2 regions of the Salinicola sp. MH3R3-1 genome follow, and region 1 is predicted to be linked to the other one. Evidence: predicted binding sites of a transcription regulator. Region 1 holds the regulator's gene; the other holds the start of a gene.
What was found. Region 1 encodes FliA, which starts transcription of late flagellar genes. Its sites were predicted from a motif close to CTAAAGTTNNNNNNNNNNCNGCCGATA; they were not measured.

Region 1 (7,144 bases):
GGTAGCACTGCCACCCTTGCGGCCCGGCCAGCGCGCCAGTTGCCCGCGCTGCGACCACACGCTGAGCCATCGCCACTTTCGGCCGGCGGAACGCAGCCTCGCTTTCGCGATCAGCGCGCTGATCGCACTGCTGGCGGCGATAGGCTTTCCGTTCATCAGTTTCGAGGCACGTGGCGTCAGTAATGCCATTCGCTTGACCGATACCTCGGCCAGTCTGGTCACACAGCACGAACCCTTCGTGGGTATTCTGGTGCTGCTGACCATCATCGTGCTGCCCGCCTTCTATCTGCTGGCGGTCATCTGGCTACATCTCGGTCTGCTGCAACGCCGGCCGCTGCCTCGAAGCTACCGGATCGCACGCGCGCTTTCGCATCTGGGGCCTTGGATGATGGCCGATGTCTTCGTGGTCGGCGCACTCGTCAGTCTGATCAAGATCGCCGGCATGGCCTCGGTCGATCTGGGGCCATCGTTCTGGTCCTTCTGTGTCTACGCCCTGCTGCTGCTGCTGACCACACGTTCGATCGATTCGGACTGGATGTGGTTCTCGCTGGCGGGGGAACCGCTGGCACCGGAGGGCTGCCGCCCGGGGCAGCCGGCCGCCGAACAGGCGCTCACCGGTTGCCCGACCTGCGGGCTCGTGAGTCGGCTCAACCACTTCGGGCGCGGGCGCTGCCAGCGCTGTGGGGAGCCGCTACGCTTTCGCAGTCCGCATAGCCTGCAAAAGACCTGGGCGCTGCTGATCGCGGCAACGCTTTGCTATATTCCGGCCAATCTCTACCCGATCATGACCACGACCTCACTGGGCGACTCGACGCCCTCGACCATCGTCGGTGGCGTATTGATCTTTCTAGGTCACGGCGATTGGCCCATTGCCCTGATCATCTTCACCGCCAGTGTCGTGGTGCCGATCGGCAAGGTATTTGCCTTGGCCTGGCTCTGCATCACGGTACGCCGCCGGGGCGAGTCCCGATTCAAGCACAAGCGCCAGACACTTTACCGGATCACCGAGCTGATCGGTCGCTGGTCGATGATCGACGTCTTCGTGGTCGCCATTCTGATCTCGCTGGTGCACGCCGGGTCGCTGCTGTCGATCACGCCGGGGCCGGCGGCACTGGCTTTTTCTGCGGTCGTGGTCATCACCATGCTGGCCGCCAACAGCTTCGATCCTCGCCTGATCTGGGATGCGCGCAACATGCAGCCGCACATGCCGGCCTCGCTCAAGCGACAATCCCCCTATTCGCCTGTCAAGGAAGTCGACGATGCCTGATTCGATGCAACGCGCCAAACGAGTGTCGCAATCGCGGCTCTCCCCGATCTGGATAGTGCCCCTGCTGGCTGCGCTGATCGGCGCCTGGATGGTCTGGGACAACTTCTCCAGTCGCGGGCCGTTGATTTCCCTGAACATGGACAATGCGGAAGGCATCGAGGCCGGCAAGACGCTGATCAAGACTCGCAACGTCCAGGTCGGCCACGTCGAAGCCGTGCGCCTGTCGGACGATCTGTCACATACCGTGGTCACGGCGCGCATGTCCAACGACGCGTCACGTATGCTCAACGCCGATACGCGTTTCTGGGTGGTCAAGCCCCGCATCGGACGCGAAGGTATCAGCGGCCTGAACACCGTGCTGTCCGGCGCGTATATTCAACTCGCTCCCGGCAAGAGCGACGAGGCTCAGGACAGCTTCGATGTCCTGGAGCAGCCACCTGTCGCCCCGCCCGACGCTCCGGGACTGCGTATCAACCTGGTCAGTCAGGTGGGCAATTCGCTCAGCGCAGGGGACCCGATCACCTATCAGGGTTATACCGTCGGCCGTGTCGAGAGCACCGATTTCGATCCCGAGAAGCGTGAAATGCGCCACCGCATCTTCATCCAGTCGCCCTACGACAGCCTGGTCACCGATACCACCCGCTTCTGGAGCTCTTCGGGCATCGACGTACAGCTCGATTCCGAAGGCGTCAACGTCAACCTCGATTCGTTCGAGACGCTAATCAGCGGCGGCGTGACCTTCGGCGTCCCGGAAGACGTCAATCGCGGCGACGCCGCCAAGCAGGATGCGACCTATACCCTCTACAACAACGAAGAGAGCGCCCGCGAAGGCACTTACGATCAGTACATCGAGTACGTGATGCTGGTCGATGACACGGTCCGCGGTCTCAGCCGAGGTGCGCCGGTGGAATATCGCGGCGTCCGTGTCGGCACCGTGGTCAGCGTGCCGTGGCATTTCACCGCGCCGCAGCCCGACTCGTTGACCCAGTTCGCGATACCGATACTGATCCGGATCGAGCCGCAGCGCCTGGACAGCAATCAGGATGTCAATAAGGACGTCGACGATCAGGAAGTGCGCGATCGCTTCGAGACCATGTTCTCGGAATACGGACTCCGCGCTACGCTCAAGGCGGGCAACCTGCTGACGGGCGCGCTGTTCGTCGATCTCAACTTCGACGACGACGCCTCGGCCTATAAAGCGCTGAAGTTCGACGGCAAACCGGTCTTCCCGACCGTCTCCGGCGGATTCGCGCAGATCGAACAGAAGGTTTCGAGTCTGCTCGACAAGCTCAACAACTTGCAGGTCGAGCCGATTCTCACTCGTCTGGATCAGACCATGCAGACCTCACAGCAGACGCTCGAGCAGGTGCGCCAGATTGCGGAGTCGGTCAACGGCATCGTTTCCGATCCGGCCACCCAGCAGCTGCCGAGCAATATCAACGACACGCTGAAGGAACTGCAGGGTACGCTCGACGGCTTCTCTTCCGGTTCTTCCGGTTATCGTCAGTTGAACGACACGCTCAAACAGCTGGAGGTCCTGATGCGAGATCTCCAGCCGGTCGCCAAGACCTTGAGCGAGAAACCCAACGCGCTGATTTTCGACCGCGAAGTCAAAACCGATCCCGTGCCGAGGGCTCCCCAATGATGACGACCACTCTGCCTCGCTGGCGCCGTTTCGGCGCCACCACCCTGCTGGCGCTGTCCGCCGTAGCCCTATCCACCGTCGTGCTGACGGGCTGCGCCGTGCAATCCACGCCGACCAATCGTTTTACCCTGCCGGAGGCCGATGGCGCGCAGTCATCGTCGACGACAGAGGCGAGAACGACAGCAGACATTCGACAGTTGGCGGTAAGCCCGGTCGAGGTGGCAAGCTACCTCGATCAGGAGGGCATCGTGATGCAGATCAGCGATATCGAGCTCGCCGCGGCCAACCAGAACCTGTGGGCAGAAGAACTGAGCCACCAGTTGACGCGGCGCCTGCGCCAGTCGTTGACGGCCAATCTACCCGGCATGACCGTGCTGAGCGCGGCGCAGAGTGGTTCCGATGCACAGCGCCTGACGCTGAGCGTCGACCAGTTCCAGGGGCGCTACGATGGCCAGGCCGTGGCCTCGGGAGAGTGGCAGCTGCATAACGGCAATCGGCTGGTGGCACAGCACCACTTCGACGTCACGCAACCCTTGAGCGACGACGGTTATCCGGCGTTGGTGCGCACGTTAGGCGCCGTCTGGGATCAGGTGGGCCAGCAGGTAGCCGATGAGATCCGCACGGCCTCGACGACGGCGTCGACGACGGCGTCGATCACCGAGTGATCCCGGTACGCAAAAACGCCGCTCGATCCGGCCAGGTCCGCGTCAGGCGGCCGGTTCGAGCGGCGTTTTCGTATCAGGTGATGATCAGGGATTCAGACGGCTTCGCAGACGGGCCACTGCCTGACTGTGCAGCTGGCAGACGCGGGATTCACTGACGCCGAGCACCGCACCGATTTCCTTGAGGTTGAGCTCTTCCTGATAGTAGAGCCCCAACAGCAGCTTTTCCCGCTCCGGCAAGGCATCGATTGCCGCCATCACGCTGGCGCGATTATCCGAATCGAGAAGTGCCGCAAGCGGCGACGGCGAGCTTGATTCGGCGACCGTGGCAATGCCGTTCTCGTTGTCGCTCTCGTCGTAAGCCAGCAGAAAGCCGTTGTTGGCATCCGCCAGCAGCCGATGATAATCGTCACTCGAAACGCCCATTTCCCGGGCGATTTCCCGCTCGTCCGGCGCCCGGCCCAGCTGCTGCTCCAACCGGCGCACGGCCTGATCCAGCGCCCGTGCACTGCGCCGCACGCTACGTGGCATCCAGTCCCGGCTGCGCAGCTCGTCGATCATCGCTCCGCGGATCCGCTGATTGGCGTAAGTCGAGAAGCTGGCCCCATGCGAGTCGTCGTAGCGCCCCAGGGCGTCCAGCAGGCCCAGCATACCGGCCTGGATGAGATCATCGAGTTCGACGCTGGCCGGTAGGCGTACCTGAAGGGAGAGCGCATGGCGCCTTACCATCGGCATGTACTGCTCAATCAGTGCCGTCTGATCGATTTTGCCCTGTGCGGTATACATCGAATGGCCTCGTGCAAAACACCTACGGTCATGGAATGCCTGACCCAGGCTTTCATTATGCCGTGTGATCGTCACCCCGAGCGCGCAAACTGCCCGCCTTCAGGTGGCTATTTCGACTGTTTGGCCGTGGCGTTACCGCCATTTCCACTGCCGTCAGCTCGTCGTATTGTCACTGCCGATAGTCGACGATCAGCTGCGCGTCGGATATCACCAGTCTGGTGCCATGGTGCGAATCGGGGGACCATTGAAATCGCAACCGGAATGGGGCCGCCGCGGAGCGACCCGAAAAGTGCTGGGTTTCGCCGCGATTCCGGGTCAGCCGCTGACACCGATCGGCCTGACACAGCCATAGCTTGAGCCCCGGTGCCGACACGCTGGTCCGAAACGTCCAGCGAACCCCCGCAATTTCGGCACCGTTCATCGCCGTCAGCGGCTGGATTGGCTCGCTCTCCATCGGCCGATCGGAGACAAACACCGTCTGACGCGGGATCTTCACGACCCACGAGCCGTCGGCCGCCCAGACTGGCACGTCCCACCCCACCATGAGGATCGCCATCAGCGCCATGGCACTCAAAGGCCAAACCCTGAAAGACGGTTTACCCCGGATCACGGCGCCGTGCCGATGGTCGTGGTGACCCGCAGGTTGCGATCGTCGGGAATCTCGGCCTGGGAAAGCACCACCAACGACTTGATTTGGCGGCGCAGAAAACGGGCCAGCAGCGCCCGCAACCCGTGCTGCACGACCAGCACGGTGGGTTCGTCGCGACTCTGTTGACGTTCGACCGCCGCCGCGGTCTGCTGCATCAGCGTGTCAGCCAAGCCAGGCTCCAGCGCACCGCCGTTATTGAGCGCCTGGGTGAGCACCTGCTCCAGCCTGGGTTCGAGGCTCATCACGTGCATCGGCTCGCGACCCGGGAACCACTGTTGGGTGATCGCTCGACCCAACGCCACCCGCACCAGCGCGGTGAGATCGTTGGCATCCGATTGCTGCGGCGCATATTCCGCCAGCACATCGAGAATCGTGTGCATATCGCGAATCGGCACGTCTTCGGCCAGCAGATTCTGCAGAATGCGCTGCAGCGAGGTCAGTGCCAGCAGCTTGGGCACCACGTCATCCACCAGCGACTTCTGCTGTTCACCGACCTTGTCCAGCAACTGCTGGACCTCGGCCCGCCCCAGCATGTCGCCGGCATTCTCGTGCAGCAGATGATTGAGATGAGTGGCGACCACGGTGCTGGCGTCGACCACGGTGTAGCCATAGATCTGTGCCCGCTCGCGCTGCGCCGTGTCGATCCAGTAGGCGGTCAGGCCAAACGCCGGGTCCTGGGTTCTGGTACCGTCGATCGCGCCGGAAACCTGGCCCGGATCGATCGCCAGCCACTTGCCCGGAAACGCCTCGGCGCGACCGACTTCGACGCCTTTGAGGGTAATCACGTAAGCGTTGGGACTCAGTTCGAGATTGTCGCGGATGTGTACCACCGAGGGCAGAAAGCCGACATCCTGAGCGAATTTCTTGCGCACGCTCTTGATGCGGCCCAGCAGCTCGCCTTTCTGACGCTGATCCACCAGCGGAATCAGCCGATGCCCAACCTCCAGCCCCAGCGTATCGACCAGTTGCACATCGTCCCAACTGGCCTCCGGAGTCTCCTGGACGGTCGGTGGCGCCTTCTCGTCCACCGCGCGAACCGCCAGTTCCTCTTCGCGCCGCGAAATCCACCAGCCAAGCCCCGCGAGAAGGGCGGCAAACAACAGAAACACCACGTTCGGCATGCCCGGGATCATCCCCAGCAGCCCCATCACGCCGGCGGCGAGATACATCACTCGCGGGTTGTTGAAGAGCTGACTCAACAGCTGCTGACCCACGTCCTGGTCGGTGTTGACCCGGGATACCGTGACACCGGCTGCCGTCGAGATCACCAGTGCGGGAATCTGGGCGACGAGACCATCGCCGACCGTCAGCAAGGTATAGGTCTTGACCGCTTCCCCGAATGGCAACCCGTGCTGCGCTACCCCGATCATCAACCCGCCGATGAGGTTGATCACCATGATCAGCAAGCCGGCCATGGCATCGCCGCGGACGAACTTGCTGGCGCCATCCATGGAGCCAAAGAACTCCGATTCCTGATTGATCTCGGTGCGGCGCCGCCGGGCGTCTTCCTCACCGATCAGCCCGGCATTGAGATCGGCGTCGATCGCCATCTGTTTGCCGGGCATGGAATCCAGGGTGAAACGCGCACCGACTTCGGCGATACGTCCGGCACCCTTGGTGATGACCATGAAGTTGATCACGACGAGGATCAGGAACACCACCAGACCCACGGCGAAGTTACCGCCGATCAGGAACTCGCCGAACGCCTCGATCACCTTACCCGCGGCATCACCGCCCTCATGCCCGTCCATCAGCACGACACGGGTCGATGCCACGTTCAACGACAGGCGTAGTAGCGTCGAGAACAGCAGGACCGCCGGAAAGGCCGCGAAATCCAGCGGCTTCTGGGTGAACATGCTGACCAGAAGCACCATGATCGACAGCGCGATATTGAAAGTGAAGAACAGATCGAGCGCGAATGGCGGCAGCGGCAGGATCATCATCGACAGAATCATGATGATCAGGACTGGGCCAGCGAGCACCTTGTACTGCGTTTCGCCCGGCCATTTGCGCTGACCGAACCACTGGGTGAGCGCGTTCATTCACTCTCCTTGGATGAATCGGGTACGGCATCATCGAACGCCGGTGGCACGGTCAGATCCCGTGGCGCCGGCGGCATGTCGCCGCCTTCGGTT
Region 2 (7,144 bases), on a different contig from region 1:
GCGATTGAATGTCATAGCACGCTCAGCAGGTAACGGGTCAGCAGGCCCAGCGTCAATGTCAGCGAGAAACTCAACATCGTGCCGAGCAACACGTATTCGGTCAGTTTGCGATCACGGTCTTCATACAGATCGCCGAAGCGCAGCACCGATTTGGCCGTCAGCAGGAAGCCGATCGCGGCCATCTGATGGCTCAATACGAAAGTCAGAATGAGAAAGCGCTCGAGCATGCCGATTCTGGCTCCCGCGTCGGCCAGCGTGCCGCGGGTATCCACGCCTTCGCTCCAGCGTCGCATGATCAGCGCGATCAGGATCGAGGCGGGGCGCATCACCACGAGATAGACCAGCGCGATCAGCAGGGTCTGAGGCTGCCATAGCAGGTCGAGTTCGACAGGGAATCCCGACAGGCTGGCATCGATGATCCACCACCACACGGCGGCCAGAATCGCCAGATGCAATCCCTGATCCACCAGGAAGAAACTGACTCTGCGCGGTGGGGTATAGCTCTTGAGTACATCGATCAGCCCGTGGGTCAGCCCGATGATCAGCATGGCGGCAACGGCTTTCAGGATGTCGACGCCAAATACGACCATGACCGCCAGGCTCGACAACGAATGAATACCCACATGCCAGTAAAGGGATATCGCGCGCCAGTGATCGCGCTGCTTCTGGCTCGCCCAGGCATCGCTCTGCAAGATGAAATCCGAAAGCGTGTGGCACAGCAGCAGAGCCAGCAGCAGCGACAAGTCGATCTCGTTCATGTCAGCGCCTCCAGCCGTAACCGGGCAAGATCGAGGAAGTCGCGAATCAACGGCCAACGCGCGGCGCTCAGGCGGCGGTTGACAGTGGGCTGGGAACGTTCCAGTCGTCGTGCGAGTTCGCTTTGAGAGAGGTCGGTCGTCAGGCTGAAGCGAACCACTTCCGCGGCATTGTGGCTCCAGTGGCTGATGATGTCGTCGGCGAAGCGGACCAGCAGCTCCAGATCGGGCTGTGGCGGCGTGATGAACAGCCCCAGGCGCTGATGGCCGCGACTCGTTATATCGTCCAGACCTTGCCCGGAACGCACGAAAGCTTCTCCATCGGCATCGACGAAATTGTCTAATGTGGGCATCTCGCTCTCTCCGATGCCGACCGCAATTCGGGCATCCCACATCTGCTGTCGAGAGGGCGAGTGCTCGATGAGACTCGCTCGCATGATGACGGCCGCGATAAGGGCATCCTGGGGTTTGGGTATCGCCAACTGGAAAGCGTCGCCACGAAATCGCATGCCTACCGCGCCGAGCGTTGTCTCGAGACGCCCGAGGCCCGTGTCCATCGCCCGACGCAACTTGCGCTTGTCGGTAATATCACGGGAGGCAACGATGTCTCCGCTGAGCACGCCGATCACTGACATGAGGCTCCTCGCCGATAGTTTCCGATTGGGAATGTTAACTATAGCGTAAAAAAGCTATTTTTAGATTTATGCATGAAAAAGGCTATAAATAAAGCGTATTGCCGATACGCCGATAAGCTCAATCTAAATAAGGGCTGTATAAATATCCAGTTATTGCGTGTAAAAAATGTTGCCTGAATGGCACGAGCCGTCCAGTTTGCGTCGAGACCCCACAATCTCTGCGGCGCGATCTCAAAGGTTCGGCAGTGGAGTGTCGCAGAGCGGAGGATCGGCCAGTTCGGATTCGGCAGGGGTGGAAGGGGAAGAGTGGGATCGGGGCGCGCCGATCAATCTTGCCGCGACCCGATTTCTACCATGCGCCTTGCAGTCGTAGAGCGCCTGGTCGGCATGCGTGATCATATCGCCAATATCGACCAGCAGACCATTCGGGCTGGTCACGACTCCGACGCTGACGGTAACGACGTCAGCCACCGGTGAATATTCGTGGGGCAGTCCCAGTGCCTGAATCATGCCGCGCATGGCATCGGCCAGCGACCAGGCTTCCTCTTCGTCGATATTGATCAGCAGCACCAGAAACTCTTCGCCACCCAGACGTATGACCACATCGGTGTCCCGGCGAAAGGTGTCCTTCAGCACGCCGGCAAGATCGACCAAGCAGGCATCTCCGGCGGGATGGCCATAGTTGTCATTGAACGGCTTGAAGTGATCGACATCGATCATCATTGCGGAGACCGTGCAACTCAGCCGCCGGCTCAGCGGGATCAGCATGTCGAGACGGCGCTCGAGCAGACGGCGATTGCCTAGTCCGGTCAACGGATCATTCAATGTCTGTTCCAGCAGTGCGGCATTGTGACGACGAGACTCTTCGATCAGCGTCTGCAATTGCCTCGCCAACAACCCGACGGCATCGAGGCGCTGCGAAAGTTCGGCGGGCATCTCTTGCGGCGTATCGCTGAAATCGTGTTCGAGGCTGACATGATCCGTCAGGCGCCGTATCGGCATCAGCAGGCAGCGGTCGAGTAACCACAGGCTGGTCCCCAGTCCCAGCAGACCGATAATCACTGCCCCCAGCACGATGATCGCGAATGGACGCCCCGCGGCTGCCTGCCAAGCGACTCCCACTATCAGCGCCGAGGTACATAGCCAGATCCCGCCGACTGCACCTGTCGTCTGTTTCAAGAAATGAATTTTCATTGTAGGTATTGTCTTCCATCGAGGTCGCAGGTATCGATGCATCGCTTTTTTGCGTAGCCGTGGTTATTGTGTCCCGCCTTGTCTACGGTGTTGCCGTTGCCCGGCCTTGAAGTCGAATTTCATGCCTGGCTCCGATGCTCGACCGTTGCATGGAAGGCCAAATGCAAGACTGTTGATACTTGGCCGGCTACTAGTCGATATCGACGGTATGAAGCAGAAACTGTAGCGCTGAAGGCCGGCGCACGGAAATGACCCAATAGCCTTGATGGGTGAACTTTTCATGCGACGCTATTTGCTTATTGGAAATTTCATCCGGTAGCGCCGATGGAGAGCGCCATGGATTCCGGCCCTGCGTCGTGCGCCCCGGCGGTCTTCCGGTCGCTGCTCTTCAGGTGTCTGGTAAGGTTCACCGTCGCCTGTTTCATTGTCTATTCCCCGTCGACATTATTTCGGTCATTATTTTCCTACGGCTATCTTCCTATTTCGGTATCGTTAAGTCAGAAAAGACTCGATTGTCGATCGATAAAGAACGATCCCCATAGAGCCATCCACAACGAGTGATGGGCAAAGTTGTTGAACCTGGAAACAGGTCCGAGACAACTATCTCGAGAAGGGTAATCAGAGCGAGTCGTCACTCACCTGCACCTCAATAGAGATTTGTTATTGCTCGACTTTAAAAAAATCATCCGGGCGCGCTTGCAAGTTGGCGGATATCCGCAATAATGATCACGCTTAAACCAATCCGCAACGGAACAACGAACGCATGTCTCTACTTAGCGATTACGTCAAAAAAGAACAGCTCCTGAAGCAGTTGGAAGAAGAGCTGAAACGCATGGAAGGCGATCAGCGCCTGAAAGCCGAAATCGAGTTCAAGGAAAAGCTCGAAGCGCTGATGGCCGAGTACGGCAAGACGACACGTGATGTCATCGAACTGCTCAACCCGAAAGCCGATAGTGCACCGGCGGCTGGTCAGACCGGTTCCACCGTCGGGCGTCGCAAGCGCAAGCTGAAGATCTACAAGAATCCCAAGACTGGGGATGTGGTCGAGACGCGCGGTGGTAACCACAAGACGCTGAAAGCCTGGAAAGACGAACACGGCAGCGATACCGTCGAGTCCTGGGTCGTCAGAACGGAAGACTGAGCGCTTTCTAACTTTTTACGCGCTTAGATGAAAGAACCCTCCGCCGTTGTGTCTCGGCGGAGGGTTCTGCGTTCAAGCGCTTTTCGGCTCTGGAAACGTCAGGCCTTGGAGCTGATGCCGCCAAATCCGTGATGGCGGGATTCACCGTTGCGACCGTAGACGCTGCCCCCAATGGCACGATTGAGAAAATCGATAGCCTTCTGGTTGTGCTCCAGGCGCGCGGAGATGATATGGCCATTCAGCCGGTTGTTCCGGCGAACCTGCTCCGCTAGCTGACGAGTGCGCTGCCACGTAACGTGGTGATCCAGCGCCTGGGCAAACTGCTCTGCGCCCTGACTTCCTAGACTGAACCCCATTGTCTGCTGATATTCGCGGCGTTGTTTCTCGATGCGGTCGAGCTCGTGGAGCTGCTGCTGCTTGAGTGCTGCCAGGGCGCTCAGACGCTCCCCATCGACCTTGCCCTCGCCGAGACAGCCGGCTTCCTCATCGAGCGTTTCAGCGAACGCCTGCAGCAGGGTCTTTTGCTCGACAATCAATTCGGCTGGCGTCATGCGGCGGTTCCTGAAACGGGTTTTAAGATCGGATGTTCAGCGCTCACCCAGCATATCGCGGACGCTCTTAACCAGACCGTCGGCAATCTTGCCGGTGTCGAGCTCGAGGCGGCCTTCGGAGATCGCCTGGCGAATCTCGTTGACGCGAGCGGTATCGATGTCACTGCTGTCATCGGCAGTCGCGATCTGACTCAGCGTCGTTCTGGAGCCGGCGGCCGTGTGAGCACCCTCGACCGTCTCTGCACCTTTGCGCTGCTCGGTGGCTTCATTCTGAGCCGGACGAGTCAGGGGATGTGTTTGATCGATTTTCACGGTCATTACCTCATGGCTGGATGCACGATCCTGTGCTTGCCTACGTTATCGGCAGAACCCGCGGGAGCTGAAAGAGATTCGGGCAGAGTTTTGTGAAGAAATTTATCTGAACGGTTCAGAAATCGACTCGCAGTTGATCCTGGCCCGTCACTCGGCCCTGCAGGATCTGGTTGGATTCCGTCTTGAGTCGAATGGTACTCCCCAGCCCGCCATTATCCAGTGCCTCGACGCTACGGCTGACATGAAAGCCCTGGCCGACAGCGGTGAGTACTACCGTGTCTCCTCGTTTTACCATCCATGGCTCTCTGAGCATATTATCGGTCAATACCGCGCCGTCGGGAATGCGCCGGGTCGCGATCATGCCTGCGGCCTGACCGATGTCGTCGAGATAGCCGCGTCGCAGCCGCGAGATGTCCGACTCCTGCCAGCCAAGCTCTGCCGCATCGATTCGCTGTCCGGGAGCGATCGATTGCTGTACCACCAGATGGCGAACCATGGCCGAGACCGTTGCCTGCAGGTAGCGCGTTCGCTCGCCCTCACTCCCGCAATGTACACCGACCGTGACCCGACCCTGGGGAATGCCGGGTCGCGGCAGAAACGGCTGCGGTGCCGGACAATCGCCCAGATCGGCAGCGCTGTCCCGGATCTCGATCGTCACCTGGTCGCCGAGCGAGGCGGTTCGCTGTTCGAGAAAGCGCTTCACGCTGGCGGATACCGTGTCGCCGGTCGGCAATTCGGCATCGGCTTGGGCGATCGAGGGTATCGGTAGCAGAGAGAGTGCGAACAGCGATGCCATCAGCGTCGTGGCGCCGACCCACAGCAGTCGCCGGAGAGCAGGGCGGTATTTCGATCGGGGGCGCTGGGCTGCTTCTGGGGGGGCGACACGCATATCACGGCTCTCGGTGGGTATGCTCTAGGTGACTAGTGAGGAGCGCGGTACATCGCGTCGATTCATATCGCTGGCACATGTGTCCCGTAGCCGTTCTTGGATACATGGCGCCCATCGACGCAATCCTCCACGTTGGATAGCGATTTTAAGCCTGAACCTACAAGAGCATTGATGAAAATGGCGCGCAATTAACGGTCTGTTTACACGTTTGATGCGAGCCTCCCGCCGCTATTCTCCATCCTGTCAATTTTCCAGCGAACGCCATTCGAGGTGCAGACGGCATGTTCGACAAGTTGGATAACGCGCTGCGCTTTCAGCAGGAAGCCATCAATCTGCGTGCAGAGCGTCAACAGGTGCTGGCGAACAATATCGCCAACGCCGACACGCCCAACTTCAAAGCACGCGATTTCGACTTCCGTGCGGAGTTGAATCGGGTCATGGAACAGGGCCGTAGCGAGTCGTCCGGCGGACTGTCGCTGACGCGGACGTCGGCTCGTCATATTCCGGCTCAGGCCAGCGGTAGATCGGGCGTGGAAAATCTGGGCTACCGCATGCCGGATCAGCCGAGCCTCGACGGCAATACGGTCGACATGGATCGCGAGCGCTCGGCCTTCGCCGATAATTCGATGCGCTATCAAGCGGACGTCACTTTCGTCAGCCGTAAAATCCAAGGGCTGAAGAAAGCCATGCAGTCGGAGTAACACGATGTCGATGTTCAGTGTATTCGAGATTTCCGGTTCGGCGCTGTCGGCCAATTCACAGCGCATGAACGTAACCGCCAGCAACCTGGCCAATGCCGACAGCGTCGCTGGGCCTGACGGACAGCCGTACCACGCCCGGCAAGTGATGTTTCAGGCGATGAGCCAGCAGGATGGCAGCGCGGGCGGGGTGCGGGTCAACGGGGTCGTCGAGGACGACACCACGCCGATGCGCATGGATTATCGTCCCGGACATCCCTTGGCCAATGACGAGGGCTATGTGCAGATGCCCAACGTCGATCCGGTCAACGAGATGGTCGACATGATCGCCGCCTCTCGCTCTTATCAGGCCAACGTCGAGGTCATGAATACCGCCAAGACGTTGATGACCAAAACACTCACGATCGGCGAAGGCTGATCGATGCGGCCCATGTCAGGTCGGGTCGTATCCAGTCGGATCACATCAAGGAGACGTCATGTCCAGTCCGGTGATCGGTAGCAGCACGCTTGCCAATATCAATGGCGCGGCCGCCAAAAGCAGTACCACGGGAGTCGATTCCGGCAGCGAACTCAATGATCGCTTCATGACGCTACTCGTCACGCAGTTGAAGAACCAGGATCCGACCAGTCCGATGGAAAACTCGGACATGACCGCGCAGCTGGCGCAGATCAATACCGTCAGCGGTATCGAGAAGCTCAACGACAGCCTGTCCGCCATCACCGACCAGATCGATGCGGGACAAGCCTTGCAGGCCACGGCCTTGATCGGGCAGGGCGTGATGGTGCCGGGCAACGAGATTCTGGTCGGAGCATCCGAGGAATCCAGCAGCGATGTCGTTACAACGCCGATCGGCGTTGAGCTGGACAGCGCTGTCGAAGATCTTCAGGTCGATATCCGCGGTGCCAGTGGCGAAATCATCGACAGCTTCTCGACCGGGCCGCTGGAAGCCGGCGTGCATAGCTTCACCT

Region 2: a site for FliA is predicted at 4,635-4,661, ahead of flgM (flagellar biosynthesis anti-sigma factor FlgM). Genes of this name have one in related genera too.

What each region holds. Positions count from the first base shown of each region.
Region 1 covers NZ_MSDP01000011.1:161,676-168,819, reverse strand. The annotation lists gene BTW08_RS08495 (paraquat-inducible protein A) at 1-1,267, shown strand, start outside; gene pqiB (intermembrane transport protein PqiB) at 1,260-2,912, shown strand; gene BTW08_RS08485 (ABC-type transport auxiliary lipoprotein family protein) at 2,909-3,577, shown strand; gene BTW08_RS08480 (RNA polymerase sigma factor FliA) at 3,662-4,360, opposite strand; gene BTW08_RS08475 (flagellar protein FlhE) at 4,530-4,925, opposite strand; gene flhA (flagellar biosynthesis protein FlhA) at 4,967-7,051, opposite strand; gene flhB (flagellar biosynthesis protein FlhB) at 7,048-7,144, opposite strand, start outside.
Region 2 covers NZ_MSDP01000015.1:117,360-124,503, reverse strand. The annotation lists gene BTW08_RS10010 (N-acetylmuramoyl-L-alanine amidase) at 1-15, opposite strand, end outside; gene BTW08_RS10005 (DUF3307 domain-containing protein) at 12-758, opposite strand; gene BTW08_RS10000 (hypothetical protein) at 755-1,390, opposite strand; gene BTW08_RS09995 (GGDEF domain-containing protein) at 1,622-2,569, opposite strand; gene BTW08_RS09990 (histone-like nucleoid-structuring protein, MvaT/MvaU family) at 3,348-3,725, shown strand; gene BTW08_RS09985 (flagellar protein FlgN) at 3,824-4,276, opposite strand; gene flgM (flagellar biosynthesis anti-sigma factor FlgM) at 4,313-4,588, opposite strand; gene flgA (flagellar basal body P-ring formation chaperone FlgA) at 4,704-5,477, opposite strand; gene flgB (flagellar basal body rod protein FlgB) at 5,759-6,178, shown strand; gene flgC (flagellar basal body rod protein FlgC) at 6,183-6,593, shown strand; gene BTW08_RS09960 (flagellar hook assembly protein FlgD) at 6,652-7,144, shown strand, end outside.